DNA from 2 places in the Rhodoferax sp. MLSD5-FHT05B10 genome. Region 2 is predicted to be linked to the other one. Evidence: riboswitches for the same ligand, from Rfam matches in the RefSeq annotation. Region 2 holds a riboswitch; the other holds the start of a gene.
What was found. Region 2 has a riboswitch for S-adenosylhomocysteine ahead of AC1Q5W_RS10790 (homocysteine S-methyltransferase family protein). Riboswitches for the same ligand answer to the same signal wherever they lie in the genome.
Positions count from the first base shown of each region.

Region 1: it holds a riboswitch for S-adenosylhomocysteine, as region 2 does, so the genes downstream of both, ahcY (adenosylhomocysteinase) here and AC1Q5W_RS10790 (homocysteine S-methyltransferase family protein) in region 2, are expected to answer to the same signal.

Region 1 covers NZ_JBXAFT010000007.1:204,370-211,963, forward strand. Annotated here, with positions in the region: gene AC1Q5W_RS13200 (peptide chain release factor 3) at 1-449, opposite strand, end outside; gene AC1Q5W_RS13205 (bacteriohemerythrin) at 542-1,954, opposite strand; gene AC1Q5W_RS13210 (SDR family oxidoreductase) at 2,119-2,892, opposite strand; S-adenosyl-L-homocysteine riboswitch at 3,013-3,106, shown strand; gene ahcY (adenosylhomocysteinase) at 3,179-4,636, shown strand; gene AC1Q5W_RS13220 (TlyA family RNA methyltransferase) at 4,649-5,458, shown strand; gene metF (methylenetetrahydrofolate reductase [NAD(P)H]) at 5,455-6,300, shown strand; gene AC1Q5W_RS13230 (YhgE/Pip domain-containing protein) at 6,297-7,594, opposite strand, start outside.
Region 2 covers NZ_JBXAFT010000006.1:21,044-28,637, reverse strand. Annotated here, with positions in the region: gene recQ (DNA helicase RecQ) at 1-1,759, opposite strand, end outside; S-adenosyl-L-homocysteine riboswitch at 1,909-1,998, shown strand; gene AC1Q5W_RS10790 (homocysteine S-methyltransferase family protein) at 2,024-3,070, shown strand; gene metH (methionine synthase) at 3,094-5,829, shown strand; gene AC1Q5W_RS10780 (outer membrane lipoprotein) at 5,935-6,651, shown strand; gene AC1Q5W_RS10775 (GspE/PulE family protein) at 6,771-7,594, shown strand, end outside.

The DNA of each region.
Region 1 (7,594 bases), on a different contig from region 2:
TCCAGTGGCTCGCGCACCTCGCGGTCCATCTTGTTAACGAAGGTGATGATGGGGGTATCGCGCTGGCGGCAGACCTCGATCAGGCGGCGGGTCTGTGCCTCCACACCGTTGGCGGCGTCGATCACCATCAGGGCCGAGTCCACGGCGGTGAGCACGCGGTAGGTGTCCTCGCTGAAGTCCTTGTGGCCGGGGGTGTCGAGCAGGTTGATGACGTGGTCGCGGTAGACCATCTGCATCACGCTGGAGGCCACCGAGATGCCACGCTGCTTCTCGATTTCCATCCAGTCGGAGGTGGCGTGGCGGGACGCCTTGCGCGCTTTCACTGAGCCGGCAATCTGGATGGCGCCCGAGAACAGCAGCAGCTTCTCTGTCAGCGTGGTCTTGCCCGCGTCGGGGTGGGAAATGATGGCAAACGTGCGGCGGCGGCGGGTTTCGGCAAGGAAAGACACAGGGATTCCAGAAGGTGGGGCAAAGAGTGCGCGTGCACCCCCGCGGGCGTGTGCCCGGAAGCGGCCGATTTTACCGGAGGCGGGCGGGCCGCCTACTTCTGCGGGCCCAGGTACGGGCGGTACGCTTGGTCCTCATCGAGGATGTGGTTGCGCAGCCAGTCGCGCAGGAAGTGCAGGATGCGCGCGCCCACCTGGGTGCGGCGGCGGTGGATGAAGTCGTCCCGTACTTCGGCGATCCATTTGCTGAAGCCCTGGTGGATGCGCTGGTGCTTGGCCAGGTCGGGGTAGCCCGCGTCGGCTATCAGCTGTTCTTCGTAGTCGAAATGGAAGGACGCGTAGCTCACCAGCTCGTCGATGATCATGGCCACCACCGGGCGGTCGTTCTGGCTTTCGGCCGTGGCGAGCTGGTTGATGGTGTCCATCAGGATCATGTGCTGCTCGTCGATGTGCTGGTCGCCCACGCTCATGGCGTCGGTCCACTGCACCACGGACACTGCCTCGCGGTTGCGGATGACGGCGACGAAGGCGTCCGTCACGGACGGATCGAACTGCGTGCCCCGTTGCTGCGCGATCTGCGCCACGGCGCGCTCGGTGCTCCAGGGGGCCTTGTAGGGGCGCCGGGAGGTGAGGGCGTCGAACACGTCGGCAATGGCGCAGATGCGTCCGGCCAGGGGAATGGCGTCACCGGCCAGGCCTGCGGGGTAGCCGCTGCCGTCGAACCACTCGTGGTGGGTCTGGGCGATGTCGGCGCCCATGCGCAGGTAGGCGCTCTCGCCCATCATCAGGTGGGCCTGACGCAGCAACTGGGCCCCCTTGGTGGGGTGCAGCATCATGGTTTTGCGTTCGTCGTCGGTCAGCGGTCCGGGCTTGAGCAGGATGCGGTCGGGCGCGGAGATCTTGCCCACGTCGTGCAGGATGCTGGCGATGCGCACCTGCTCGATGAATGCCTCGTCCACGGTGTCGGGGAAATGCCCGTTGGCATGCAGCTGGCGGGCAATCTGGCCCACGAGGCGGGCCACCCGCAGGACGTGTACACCGGTATCGGTGTCGCGGTGCTCGGCGAAGTTGGCCATGGCCACCACCGCGGCCTTGGCGGTGCGCTGCACCTCTTCCAGGGCGCGGCTCTCGCGGGTGATGTCCAGGTAGGTGAAGACATAGCCTCCCGCCGCCAGCGGCACGGCGGCCACGCGCAGCAGCATGCCATTGGGCCGGGCACGCTCCAGGCGGTATGGCTCGCTGGCCTGCATGGCCCGCAGCCGGCGGGCGACGAAGTCTTCGCGCACGCCCATGTCGGCAAACTCGCCACGCTCCAGGAAATACTGCAGCAGCGCGCTGTAGGGCTGGCCAATGAACTGGTCGGCCTGTTCCAGGTCCAGCAGGCGGCGGTAGGCGCGGTTGTGCTGGCGCACCCGCAGGTCGGGGTCCAGCCACAGGAAGCCCTGGTCCATGGCGTCCAGGGCGTGGTTGATGGGGTCGTCTCGGGACTGCAGGGTGACTTGGGCCATGGCGAAAGACTGCGTTGCGTCGTCGTTTGACGGCCGGGCAATACCCACTAGCAGGTCGCTGGATGGCCGAAGTGGGGTGATCCTAATGTGGGTACACCCGCAAATTCCGGATTCTCACCGCGTGTTGACCCAGATCAAATCTGGGATATCCCCCCCCCCTCGCGCTATCCGCCTTCGGCGTGGCGGGCGTACATCTTCTGCATGCCACCGATCCAGCGCTCGTAGTCCTGCCCCTTGTTGCGGAAATACTGCGCCACCTCGGGGTGGGGCAGCACCAGGAATTTCCCGTTGTCCATGACCGTCACCACCTCCTGCGCCACTACCTCGGGGGCCAGAATGCCGTTGACCGCGGCCGAGCCGCCATCGCTGTCGCCCACCATGTCGGTCTGCACCGATTGCGGGCACAGGCAGGCCACCTGCACGCCCTGGCGGCCGTAGGCAATGCGCAGCCATTCGGCAAAGGCCACGGCGGCGTGCTTGGTCACGGCGTAGGGGGCGGATTCGACAATGGTCAGCAATCCGGCGGCCGATGCGGTCACCAGGAAGAAACCGTCGCCGCGCGCCACCATCTCGGGCACCACGGCGCGCGCCGCCCAGACGTGGGCCATGCCGTGGATGTTCCACATCGCATTCCACAGGGCGTCGTCCAGGTCCAGGCCGCCCATGCGGCCCAGAATGCCGGCGTTGGAGATATAGGCGTCCACCTGGCCAAAGTGCTGGCGGGTTGTGGCCACCAAGGCCTGGATGTCGGCCTCCTGGCTCACGTCGCAACGCACGGCCAGGCCGCCAAATTCGTCGGCCACTTCCTGGGCGCGCGCCAGATTGATGTCGGCCACGACCACGGCGCGGGCGCCCTCGGCGGCGAAGCGCCGGGCAATGCTGCGGCCAATGCCACTGGCGCCCCCGGTGACGATGGCGACTTTGTTTCGAATGTCCATGAAGAATGCTCCTGTTGGGGAAGCCGCCAGTGTGGCGGCCGGGCCTGTCCCGGTCAGCCACCGAGGCGACACCCGGGCACAGGCAGTGGGGGGCGGGGGCGTTGCTCCGTATAATCCGTGCATTCCGAGGAGCGTTGCAGTTCACGCGCAGTGGACGAGGCTCGGAAACGCCAACGGCAGGTTCGTCCCTGCCACTCAACGACGCTCACCCACTGTTCTGTGTGGTGAGCCCTTTCCCTGGTTACTCCCGCAGCACGGTGGCTTACCCATTTTTCTGGAGCCAGCCATGAGCGTGATCAAACCTGCCAAGACCGAAGACTACAAAATTGCCGACCTGAGCCTGGCGCCCTGGGGCCGCAAGGAACTCACCATTGCCGAGACCGAAATGCCCGGCCTGATGGCCATCCGCGAAGAGTTCGCCAAGAGCCAGCCTCTGAAGGGCGCGCGCATCACCGGCTCGCTGCACATGACCATCCAGACCGGCGTGCTGGTCGAAACCCTGCAGGCCCTGGGCGCCGAAGTGCGCTGGGCGTCGTGCAACATTTTCTCCACGCAGGACCACGCTGCTGCCGCTCTGGTGGCCAAGGGCACGCCGGTGTTTGCCTACAAGGGCGAGACGCTGGAAGACTACTGGGACTACACCCACCGCATCTTTGAATTCGGCGGCAAGAAGGGCACGGCGGCCGAAGGCCCCAACATGATCCTGGACGACGGCGGCGATGCCACGCTGCTGATGCACCTGGGCGCCCGCGCCGAGAAGGACATCAAGGTGCTGGCCAAGCCCGGCAGCGAAGAGGAGATCTGCCTGTTCAAGGCCATCAAGGCCAAGCTCAAGCTGGACCCCACTTGGTACAGCCGCCGCCTGAAGAACATCATCGGCGTGACCGAGGAAACCACCACCGGCGTGATGCGTCTGGAAGAAATGGCTGCCAAGGGCACGCTGGCGTTCCGCGCCATCAACGTCAACGACTCGGTGACCAAGAGCAAGTTCGACAACCTGTACGGCTGCCGTGAATCGCTGGTGGATGCCATCAAGCGCGCCACCGATGTCATGATCGCAGGCAAGGTGGCCGTGGTGGCCGGCTACGGCGACGTGGGCAAGGGCTCGGCCCAGGCGCTGCGCGCCCTGTCCGCCCAGGTGTGGGTGACCGAGATCGACCCCATCAACGCCCTGCAGGCCGCCATGGAAGGCTACAAGGTCGTGACCATGGAATACGCCGCCGACAAGGCCGACATTTTTGTGACCTGCACCGGCAACAAGAACGTCATCACCTACAAGCACATGGCAGCCATGAAGGACCAGGCCATCGTCAGCAACATCGGCCACTTCGACAACGAAATCGATGTCGCTTCGCTGGAGAAGCTGCAGTGGGAAGAGATCAAGCCCCAGGTGGACCATGTCATCTTCCCCGCCACCAAGGGCAAGAACGGCAAGCCCGAGAAGCGCATCATCCTGCTGGCCAAGGGCCGTCTGGTGAATCTGGGCTGCGGCACCGGCCACCCCAGCTTCGTCATGTCGTCGAGCTTTGCCAACCAGACCATTGCGCAGATCGAGCTGTTCACCAAGCCCAAGGAATACAAGAACGGCAAGGTGTACGTGCTGCCCAAGCACCTGGACGAGAAGGTGGCGCGCCTGCACCTGAAGAAGGTCGGCGCCATGCTGTCCGAACTGACCGACGAGCAGGCCGCCTACATCGGCGTCAGCAAGAACGGTCCGTACAAAAAAGAAACCTACCGCTACTGAGCCCGCAACAGCATGCGCATTGACCAACTGCTGGTGCAGCGGGGCCTGGCGAGCACCCGCTCGCAGGCCCAGCGCCTGATTGCCGACGGCGTGCAGTGGAAGAAGGGCGACGAATGGAAGACCGTAGCCAAGAATGGCGACGAGGTTCCGGACGACGCCCCTCTGCAGCTGCTGGACGACTCCGAAGCCCGCTACGTCTCACGCGGTGGGCTGAAGCTGGAGGCGGCCCTGAAGCAGGTGGGCCTGTCGGTGGACGGGCTGGCCTGCCTGGACGTGGGGCAATCGACAGGCGGTTTTACCGACTGCCTGTTGCAGCACGGTGCGCGCCTGGTGGTGGGGGTGGATGTGGGCAGTGCCCAGCTGCACCCCAGCATCCGCGAGGACGGGCGGGTGCTGTGCGTGGAAGGCGTCAATGCCCGCGCGCTGGATGCTAATGATTTGATAGCGGCCTGCGCAAATTACACGGGGGCTGGCGGCCTGTTTGACCCCGAAAACAAGGAGGCAGAACCGTTTGAGCCCGCGTTTGACGTGGTGGTGGGCGATTTGTCCTTCATCTCGCAGACCCTGGTGCTGCCGGCTGTCGTGCCGTTCCTGAAATCTGGGGGCACGCTGCTGATGCTGGTCAAACCCCAGTTCGAGTTGCAGCCCGGCCAGGTGGGCAAGGGCGGCATCGTCAAGGATGCGGCCATGTACCCCATTGTGGAGCAGCGCCTGCGCGAGGCCTGCGCCGCGCTGGATCTGACCGTGACCGCGTGGTTCGACTCGCCCATTGCCGGTGGCGACGGCAACCACGAATTTTTCATTTGCGCCCAAAAACCATGAAACCAACGCCCCGCATTCCTGTCAGCCTGGAGTTTTTCCCGCCCAAGACCCCGGAAGGGGCGGACAAGCTGCGCGCGGCGCGCCAGCAGTTGTACGCGCTGCAGCCCGAGTTCTGCTCGGTCACCTTCGGGGCTGGCGGCTCCACCCAGGAGGGAACATTCGCCACGGTGCGCGAAATCCTGGGCGAGGGCGTGAGTGCCGCCTCGCACTTCTCCTGCATTGGCGCCACCCAGGCCACGGTGCGCGCGCAACTGGCCACCCTGCAGGCCATGGGTGTTAAGCGTCTGGTGGCCTTGCGCGGGGACCTGCCCAGCGGCTATGGCGCCGGCGGCGAGTTCCATTACGCCAGCGACCTGGTGGCGTTCATCCGCGCCGAGACCGGCGATGCGTTCCATATCGAAGTCGCGGCCTACCCCGAGGTCCATCCCCAGGCCAAGTCGCCGGTCAGCGACCTGCAGGCCTTTGCCACCAAGGTGCGCGCGGGGGCCAACTCCGCCATCACCCAGTATTTCTACAACGCCGATGCCTACTTCCGCTTTGTGGACGAGGTGGCCGCGCTGGGCCTGAACGTGCCCGTGGTGCCGGGCATCATGCCCATCACGAGTTCCACCCAGCTCATGCGCTTTTCGGACGCCAGCGGCGCCGAGATTCCGCGCTGGATCCGCCTGCGTCTGCAAAGTTTTGGCGACGACACCGCCTCCATCAAGGCGTTTGGCCTGGACGTGGTGACCCGCCTGTGCGAGCAGCTGCGTGCCGGTGGCGCACCGGCCCTGCATTTCTACACCATGAACCAGAGCGCCGCGACGCTGGCTCTGTGTGAACGCCTGGGGCTGACGGCCTAGATATCGATGGCCGGTCGGTGCTCTTCCGCGCTGACCAGTTTCCAGTTGCCGACAAAGCAGGCCACCAGCCAGGCCAGCGTGCCGGCCAGCCCGATCGCCAGCCAGGAAGTGAACCAACTGCCGTCAAAGGCGCCGAACATGCTGGCGCGCAGGGCCTTGATCACCCAGGTGAACGGTAGCCACGGGCTCAGGGCCTGGTAAATGCCGCCGCTGAGCTCCACCGGGAGCACGCCGCCGGCGGATGACAGCTGCAAGATCAGCAGGATGAGGGACGCCGCCTTGCCGGCGTCGCCAAAGGCGCGCGTCAGGGCCACGATGATCATCAGGAAGGACAGCGAAGTCAGTACCAGCGTCAGGATGTACGGCGCCAGGCTGGCAATGTGCAGGTTCAGGGCGAACAGCGTCATCAGCAGGATGACCATGGACTGTGCGGTCACGATGCCCCCCAGGATGCCCAGCTTGCCCAGCAGGCGGGCCGGCCGGGAGGCTGAAGCGGCCGCGCTGGGCAGGCTGCGCAGGTGAAACAGAAAAGCCGTCATGACCGCGCCCATCCACAGGGATGTGGCCAGGAAATTGGGGGCAAAGCCGGCGCCGTTGTTGGGCACCGGCGCCACGATCTCCAGCGCCGGCTCGACCGAATCGGCCAGGCCGCGCGCGCTGCCCTCGGGCGCCTGGCTGTCGGCGGGCAGGGACCGGTTGAGCAAATCCAGGCCGCCGCTCAGTTCGCGGGAGCCGGCCTTGATCTGGCTGAGCCCGTTGCGCAATTCCTGGGCGCCGCCTGCCACCCGATGTCCGCCCTGGCTCAGTTCGTCCAGTTTGGCATCGGGCGGCACCTTGCTGGCGGCGGTATGGATGCCATCACCCAGCGCGGTCATGCCGTCGGCCAGTTTGCCGACGCCTGCGACCAGCTTTTGCGTGCCATCGGCCAGCTGTGCCTGGCCGGTGCGTGCCGTCTGCAAGCCGCCTCCCAACTGGGAAGCGCCTGTGGCCAACTGGGCGGCGCCCTCGGAGATGCGCCCGCCCACAATCGGAATGTCCTTGGTTTCGTCGTGCAGCTTGGTGCCACCCTCGGCCAGTTTCTGTGCGCCGGCTTGCAGGTCCTGCAGCCCATGGGCCAGTGCGGCATGCCCGGAGACCAGGTCAGCACCGCCGGTTTTCAATGCCGCCAAGTCCTGCGCCGCAGGGCGCTGCTGGTCCATGGTGTGCAGGCCGGCGCCGAGTTGCTTGACGCCGTCGGTCAGCTGCCCCACGCCCTTGCCGAGGCTGTCTGCGCCCGTTGCCAGGGTCTTGGCAC
Region 2 (7,594 bases):
CTGCCAGCGTGGCGTCGTGAAAAATCACGTAGGCGGGCAGGTTGTGCTCCCGGGCCACCTCGGCGCGCCAGGCTTTTAAGGCGGCATAGCGCTCCAGCCCCGCACCGTCCAGCGCAATCGGCGCCTTGATCGCCGCGGAACCCGCGCCGGAGCGCCGCTTGCGGTCCGCCGGCGCCGAGACCGATTCGCGCAACTGCACCGACACCTCCCCCTTCAGCACCGCCCGTGACTGCTCCGTGAGCTGCAGCGTATTGAACGCCTGGGCGTCCACCGCCACGGCGCCCATAGCAATGAGCTGGCGCAGCACGCCGCGCAGCTGCAATTCGCTAAAACCGGCACCGATGCCAAAGGTGCTCAAGGCCTCATGGCCGTACTGGGTGACTTTTTCGGTGGTCTTGCCGCGCACAATGTCCATTACGTGGCCGGCGCCAAACGCCATGCCGCTGGACTGTTGGATGCGGTAGATGGTGCTGAGCAGCTTGCGCGCGGCGTCTGTGCCGTCCCACACCGCCGGCGGGTGCAGGCAGTTGTCGCAATTCCCGCAGGGTTGGCTGGCCTCGCCGAAGTAACTGAGCAGGCGCACCCGGCGGCAGTCGGTAGCCTCGGCCAGGGCTAGCAGCGCGTCGAGCTTGCCGCGCAGGGCCTGCTTGAAGGCATCGGCCGCCGGGCTTTCGTCGATCATGCGGCGTTGGTTGACCACGTCCTGCAGGCCGTAGGCCATCCAGGCGTCGGCGGGAAGGCCGTCGCGCCCGGCCCGTCCGGTCTCCTGGTAGTAGCCTTCGATGTTCTTGGGCATGTCCAGGTGGGCCACGAAGCGCACGTCGGGCTTGTCGATGCCCATGCCAAAGGCAATGGTGGCCACCATCACCACGCCTTCCTCCCGCAGGAAGCGGTCCTGGTGCTGCTGGCGCAGCTTGCTGTCCAGCCCGGCGTGGTAGGGCAGGGCGTTGATGCCCGCTTCCACCAGCGTCTCGGCGATCGACTCCACCTTCTTGCGCGACTGGCAGTACACGATGCCGGCGTCGCCCTCGTGTTCGCGGGCGATGAAGCGCAGTAGTTGCTGCGTGCCGTCGGTCTTTTCGACGATGGTGTAGCGGATGTTGGGGCGGTCAAAGCTGCTGACGAAGGCCCGCGCGTCCTGCAGCTGCAGGCGCTCCAGGATGTCGGCGCGGGTCAGGTCGTCGGCCGTGGCGGTGAGCGCCATGCGCGGCACGCCGGCATAGCGTTCGTGCAGCACGGTCAGCGCCCGGTATTCGGGTCGGAAGTCGTGGCCCCACTGGCTGACGCAGTGCGCCTCGTCAATGGCAAACAGGCTCAGCTGGCCGCGCTCATGCAGGGAATCGAGCTGCGCCAGGAACCGTGGCGTGGTGACGCGCTCGGGGGCGGCGTACAGCAGCGTGATGTCGCCGCGCAGCATGCGCTGCTCCACCTGGTAGGCCTCGTCGCTGCTCAGGGTGGAGTTGAGAAAGGCGGCGCTCACGCCGGCCTCGTGCAGGGCACCTACCTGGTCGTGCATCAGTGCAATCAGGGGCGAGATGACGATGGTCAGACCCTGCCCCGCACGGGCGCGGGCAATGGCCGGAATCTGGTAGCACAGCGACTTGCCGCCGCCGGTGGGCATGAGCACCAGGGCGTCGCCGCCGTTGGCCACATGCTCCACGATGGCCTGCTGCGGGCCGCGGAACTGGGCGTAGCCAAAGACCTCTTGCAGGATGGCGTGGCAGGTCTGGCGGGTAGGGGAAGAATCGGTTGCTATCAAAACAGGAGCTGGTTACGCACTGTTTTTGCGGGTAAAAGCCGAAAATCGTGCTGAATTCAGGGGGCGCCCCGGGCGCCAAGACCCTATTGTCGGGCAAGTGATCCGTTGGTACCCTGGCGGCGGATTTCTTGCGTGCACTAAAATGCGGCCTTCCCAAGGGGCGCTGCAGCGGCCAGGTACCGGTCTACCGGATCACCACAGGCTGCCAGGCTTGGGTTTGTCAACGGCGCTCACTTGTTTGCACTACAAGGTGAGCCGCTTCGCATGAAACCCGTAACTTACACCCGCGCCCAGGCGCTGCCCGGCATTCTGGCCAACCGCATCGCCATCCTGGACGGCGCCATGGGCACCATGATCCAGCGTTTCAAGCTGAACGAGGAGCAGTACCGGGGTGAGCGCTTCAAGGACTATCCCCGCGACGTCAAGGGCAACAACGAACTGCTGAGCCTGACCCGCCCGGACGTGATCACCGACATCCACGAACGCTACCTGGCTGCCGGCGCCGACCTGATCGAGACCAACACCTTTGGCGCAACAACCATAGCCCAGGCCGACTACGGCATGGAAGACCTGGCGGTGGAGATGAACCTGGCCTCGGCGCGCCTGGCCCGCGCCGCCTGCGACAAATACAGCACGCCGGACAAGCCGCGCTTCGTGGCCGGTGCCGTGGGCCCCACGCCCAAGACGGCCAGCATCAGCCCCGACGTGAACGACCCTGGCGCGCGCAACGTCACTTTCGAGGAACTGCGCAAGGCCTATTACGAGCAGGTGCAGGCGCTAGTCGAAGGGGGCTCCGACGTGCTGCTGGTGGAGACCATCTTCGACACGCTCAACGCCAAGGCGGCGCTGTTCGCCATTGACGAATACTTCGAGGCCAGCGGCGAGCGCCTGCCCCTCATCATCAGCGGCACCGTGACCGATGCCTCCGGGCGCATCCTCTCCGGCCAGACCGTCACCGCCTTCTGGCACAGCGTGCGCCACGCCCAGCCGCTGGCCATCGGCCTGAACTGCGCCCTGGGCGCGGCGCTGATGCGCCCCTACATCCAGGAGCTCAACCGTGTGGCGCCCGACACCTTCATCAGCTGCTACCCCAATGCCGGCCTGCCCAACCCCATGAGCGACACCGGCTTCGACGAGACGCCGGACGTGACCGCGCGCCTGGTGCACGAGTTTGCCGCCGAAGGCTTGGTCAACATCCTGGGCGGCTGCTGCGGCACCACGCCGGACCACATCGGTGCCATCGGCCGGGCCGTGGCGCCGCTGGCCGCGCGCGCGTTGCAGCGCAATTTCTTTTACACAGAAGCGGCCTGATGGCGGCTCTACCGGTGACCCACATGTCCACAACGCCCATTTCCCCCATGCTGCTGTCCGGTCTGGAGCCGGTTGTCATTGACGCCCAATCGCTGTTTGTCAATGTCGGTGAACGCACCAACGTCACGGGCTCCAAAGCCTTTGCCCGCATGATTCTCAACGGCGAGTACGAGCAGGCGCTGGCCGTGGCGCGCCAGCAGGTGGAGAACGGCGCCCAGATCATCGACATCAACATGGACGAGGCCATGCTCGACAGCCACGCGGCCATGGTGCGCTTCCTCAACCTGATTGCCAGCGAACCCGATATCTCCCGCGTGCCGGTGATGATCGACTCCAGCAAATGGAGCGTCATTGAGGCCGGCCTGCGCTGCGTGCAGGGCAAGGGCATCGTCAACTCCATCAGCATGAAGGAAGGCGTGGACGCCTTCAAGCAGCAGGCCAAGCTGGTGCGCCGTTACGGCGCCGCTGCCGTGGTCATGGCGTTCGACGAGCAGGGCCAGGCCGACACCTACCAGCGCAAGATCGAGATCTGCGAGCGCGCCTACCGCATCCTGGTCGACAAGGTGGGCTTTCCGCCCGAAGACATCATCTTCGACCCCAACATCTTCGCCATCGCCACCGGCATCGAGGAGCACAACAACTACGCGGTGGACTTCATAGAGGCCACGCGCTGGATCAAGCAGAACCTGCCGGGTGCCAAGGTGTCGGGCGGCGTGTCCAACGTGAGTTTCTCCTTCCGCGGCAACGACCCGGTGCGCGAGGCCATCCACACCGTGTTCCTGTACCACGCCATCCAGGCGGGCATGGACATGGGCATCGTCAACGCCGGCATGGTCGGCGTCTACGACGACCTGGAGCCCACCCTACGCGAGCGCGTGGAAGACGTGGTGCTCAACCGCCGCCCCGACGCCGGCGAGCGCCTGGTGGAGATTGCCGAGACCGCCAAGAGCGGCGCCAAGGACGACAGCAAGAAGCTGGAGTGGCGCGGCACGCCGGAGCACCCCGCCTCGGTCGGCCAGCGCCTGAGCCACGCCATGGTGCATGGCATCACCGACTTCATTGTGGAAGACACCGAAGAGGCCTACCAGGACGTGCTGGCCAAGGGCGGGCGCCCCCTGCACGTGATCGAGGGCCCGCTGATGGACGGCATGAACATCGTGGGCGACCTGTTCGGCCAGGGCAAGATGTTCCTGCCGCAGGTGGTCAAGAGCGCGCGCGTCATGAAGAGCGCCGTGGCGCACCTGATTCCCTATATCGAGGAAGAAAAACGCCAGGACGAGGCCGCCGGGCGCGATGTGCGCACCAAGGGCAAGATCGTGATCGCCACCGTCAAGGGCGACGTGCACGACATCGGCAAGAACATCGTCACCGTGGTCCTGCAGTGCAACAACTTCGAGGTGGTGAACATGGGCGTCATGGTGCCCTGCCACGAAATCCTGGCGCGGGCCAAGGTGGAGGGCGCGGACATCGTCGGCCTGTCGGGCCTGATCACGCCCAGCTTGGAAGAGATGCAGTACGTGGCTGGCGAAATGCAGAAGGACGACTACTTCCGCCTCAAGAAGATCCCGCTGCTCATTGGCGGCGCCACCACCAGCCGCGTGCACACCGCCGTGCGCATCGCCCCGCACTACGACGGCCCGGTGGCCTACGTGCCCGATGCCTCGCGCAGCGTGGGCGTGGCGCAAAGCCTGCTGAGCGAGCAGGCCGCCCAGTACATCGACGAGCTCAACGCCGACTACGCGAAAGTGCGCCACCAGCACGCCAACAAGAAGCAGGTGCCCCTGTGGCCGCTGGCCCAGGCGCGCGCCAACAAGACGGTGGTGGACTGGAGTCGCTACACGCCGACGGTGCCCAAGTTCATCGGCCGGCGCGTGTTCAGGAATTTCGACCTGACGGAGCTGGCCAAGTACATCGACTGGGGCCCGTTCTTCCAGACCTGGGACCTGGCCGGGCCGTTTCCGGCCATCCTGAAAGACCCGGTGGTGGGCGAGGAGGCGGTGCGGGTGTATGCCGACGGCCAACGCATGCTCAAGCGGCTGATCGAGGGACGTTGGCTCACCGCCAATGCCGTGGTGGCCCTGTACCCGGCCAATGCGGTGGACGATGACGACATTGCTTTCTACACCGACGAGTCGCGCACCGAGCGGGCCATGACCTGGTACGGCCTGCGCCAGCAGACCGAGAAAGAAATCGTGAACGGCGTGCAGCGGCCCAGCCGTTGCCTGGCCGACTTTGTGGCGCCCCGTGGCGTGGCGCCCGACTACGCCGGCATGTTCGCCGTGACCGCCGGCATTGGCGCCGACAAGAAGGAAAAATACTTCCTGGACGACCACGACGACTATTCCGCCATCCTGCTCAAGTCGCTGGCCGACCGCCTGGCGGAAGCCTTTGCCGAGGCCCTGCACCACCGTGTGCGCAGCGACCTGTGGGGCTATGCCCCGCAGGAGGCGCTGGGCACCGACGAGCTGATTGCCGAGAAGTACCGGGGCATCCGCCCGGCACCGGGGTATCCGGCGTGCCCGGACCACAGCGTCAAGAAGGACATGTTCGCCTTGATGCACTGCGAAGAAATCGGCATGGCGGTGACCGACAGCCTGGCCATGACGCCGGCGGCCAGCGTGAGCGGCTTCTACATCGGCCACCCGGACAGCACCTACTTCAGCGTGGGCCGCATTGGCCAGGACCAGGTGCAGGACCTGGCCCGCCGGCGCAACCTGAACCAGGACGAATTGCAGCGCCTGCTGGCGCCCAACCTCTGAAACACATTGGCGGGCGCTTTACGCCCGTTTACAACTCCGACATCAAAATCTGCGTTTGCGTGTTTACCTTGAGGCCTTCTGCGCGTTGAAGGCGAAAGGAACGATATGAACACTGCAACTTTGGACAAAATCCCGGCGGAGAAGGCCACTTCGGTACGCTACCTGTGGGTGGCCGTGGCCGGCCTGGGGGCAGCGGTACTGGCTTTGGGCGCCGCCCTGGTGCAGGTGCAGACCCATCCCCGGGCCATGGTCGCGGCCGAAACCCTGTCGGTGCCGGCCGAGGTGCGAGCCGCACCGGCGAACGCGGTAGACGCCGCGCATCCGGCGGCTGCTGAAAATTCAAGCCAAAAAGACGCTGTAGCCAAGGTGAAACCTGCGCCAACAGCTACCAAAAAGATAGCAAAAACCAGGGCGGCCCAGCCCGTGCCGCTCCCTCCGGGCCCGGCCGTGGCCGACGCACCGCCACCGCCATGGAGCGCCCCGGCGCCCAAGGCCGTGTGCGCGCGCTGCGGCACGGTTAAAGCCGTGACGCCCCTGCAGCAGGAGGCGGCGCCCAGTGGTCTGGGAGCCATTGCCGGCGCGGTGCTGGGCGGACTGGTGGGCAACCAGTTCGGCGGGGGAGATGGCAAGGCCGTGGCCACCATGGCCGGTGCCCTGGGCGGCGGCTGGGCGGGCAACACGGTGGAAAAACGCATGAAGAAGGAGACCGTGTACCAGGTTGACGTGCGCATGGAAGACGGCAGCACCCAGCGGGTAGTGCAAAACAGCCCGGTGGCGGTGGGTGCCCACGTGACGGTGGACGGCGGCGTCATCACGCCGTAGGGAACCTGACTAGTATGGGGCCTGCCGGGGCCGGATTGGTGACTTTAGTCACGGCCCGGCGGCCCTTGTGTTGGTTAGCGCGTGCTATTATTTTCGCTTACCAGCACAAGGAATAGCGCATGAACAAGGCAGCCGTAGCGCCCAACGCGGCGGACGCTTCGCGAACGGCCCCGGGGCGCCCGGAGAAACAGCGTCTGGGTGATGTGCTGGTGCAGCAGCGCCTGATTTCGCAGGAACAGCTGCAGCAGACGCTGGAGCTGCAGCGCCAGACCGGCAAGAAGGTGGGCCGCCTGCTCATCGAGTCCGGCGTCATTACCGAAGAATTGCTTGCCAACGGCTTGGCGCGCCAGTTGCGCATTCCGTTCGTCAATCTCAAGACCTTCCCGTTTCGGGCCGATGTGGTCAAGCTCTTGCCCGAGTCGGCGGCGCGGCGCTTTCGGGCGCTGGTGCTGGAAGACAAGGGCGACCTGCTGCTGGTGGCCCTGGGTGATCCGCTGGACCTGTTCGCCTATGACGAGCTGACCCGCATCCTCAAGCGCCCCATTGGCATCGCCGCGGTGCCCGAGAGCCAGCTGGCGCCGGCGTTTGACCGCCTGTACCGGCGCACGGAGGAAATCAGCGGCCTGGCGCGCGCCCTGGAAAAAGACCTGGGCGACGCGGTGGACTTCGGCGAGTTGTCTGCCAGCGTGGGCATCGAAGGCGCACCGGTGGTGCGGCTGCTGCAGTCGCTGTTTGAAGACGCCATGCAGGTGGGGGCGTCCGACATCCACATCGAACCGCAGGAAGCGGGGCTGCAGGTGCGCGTGCGGGTGGACGGCGTGCTGCAGACGCAGACCCAGGCCGACAAGCGCATCGGGGCGGCACTGGCCCAGCGCCTCAAGCTCATGGCCGGGCTGGATATTTCCGAGAAGCGCCTGCCGCAGGACGGTCGTTTCAGCGTGCG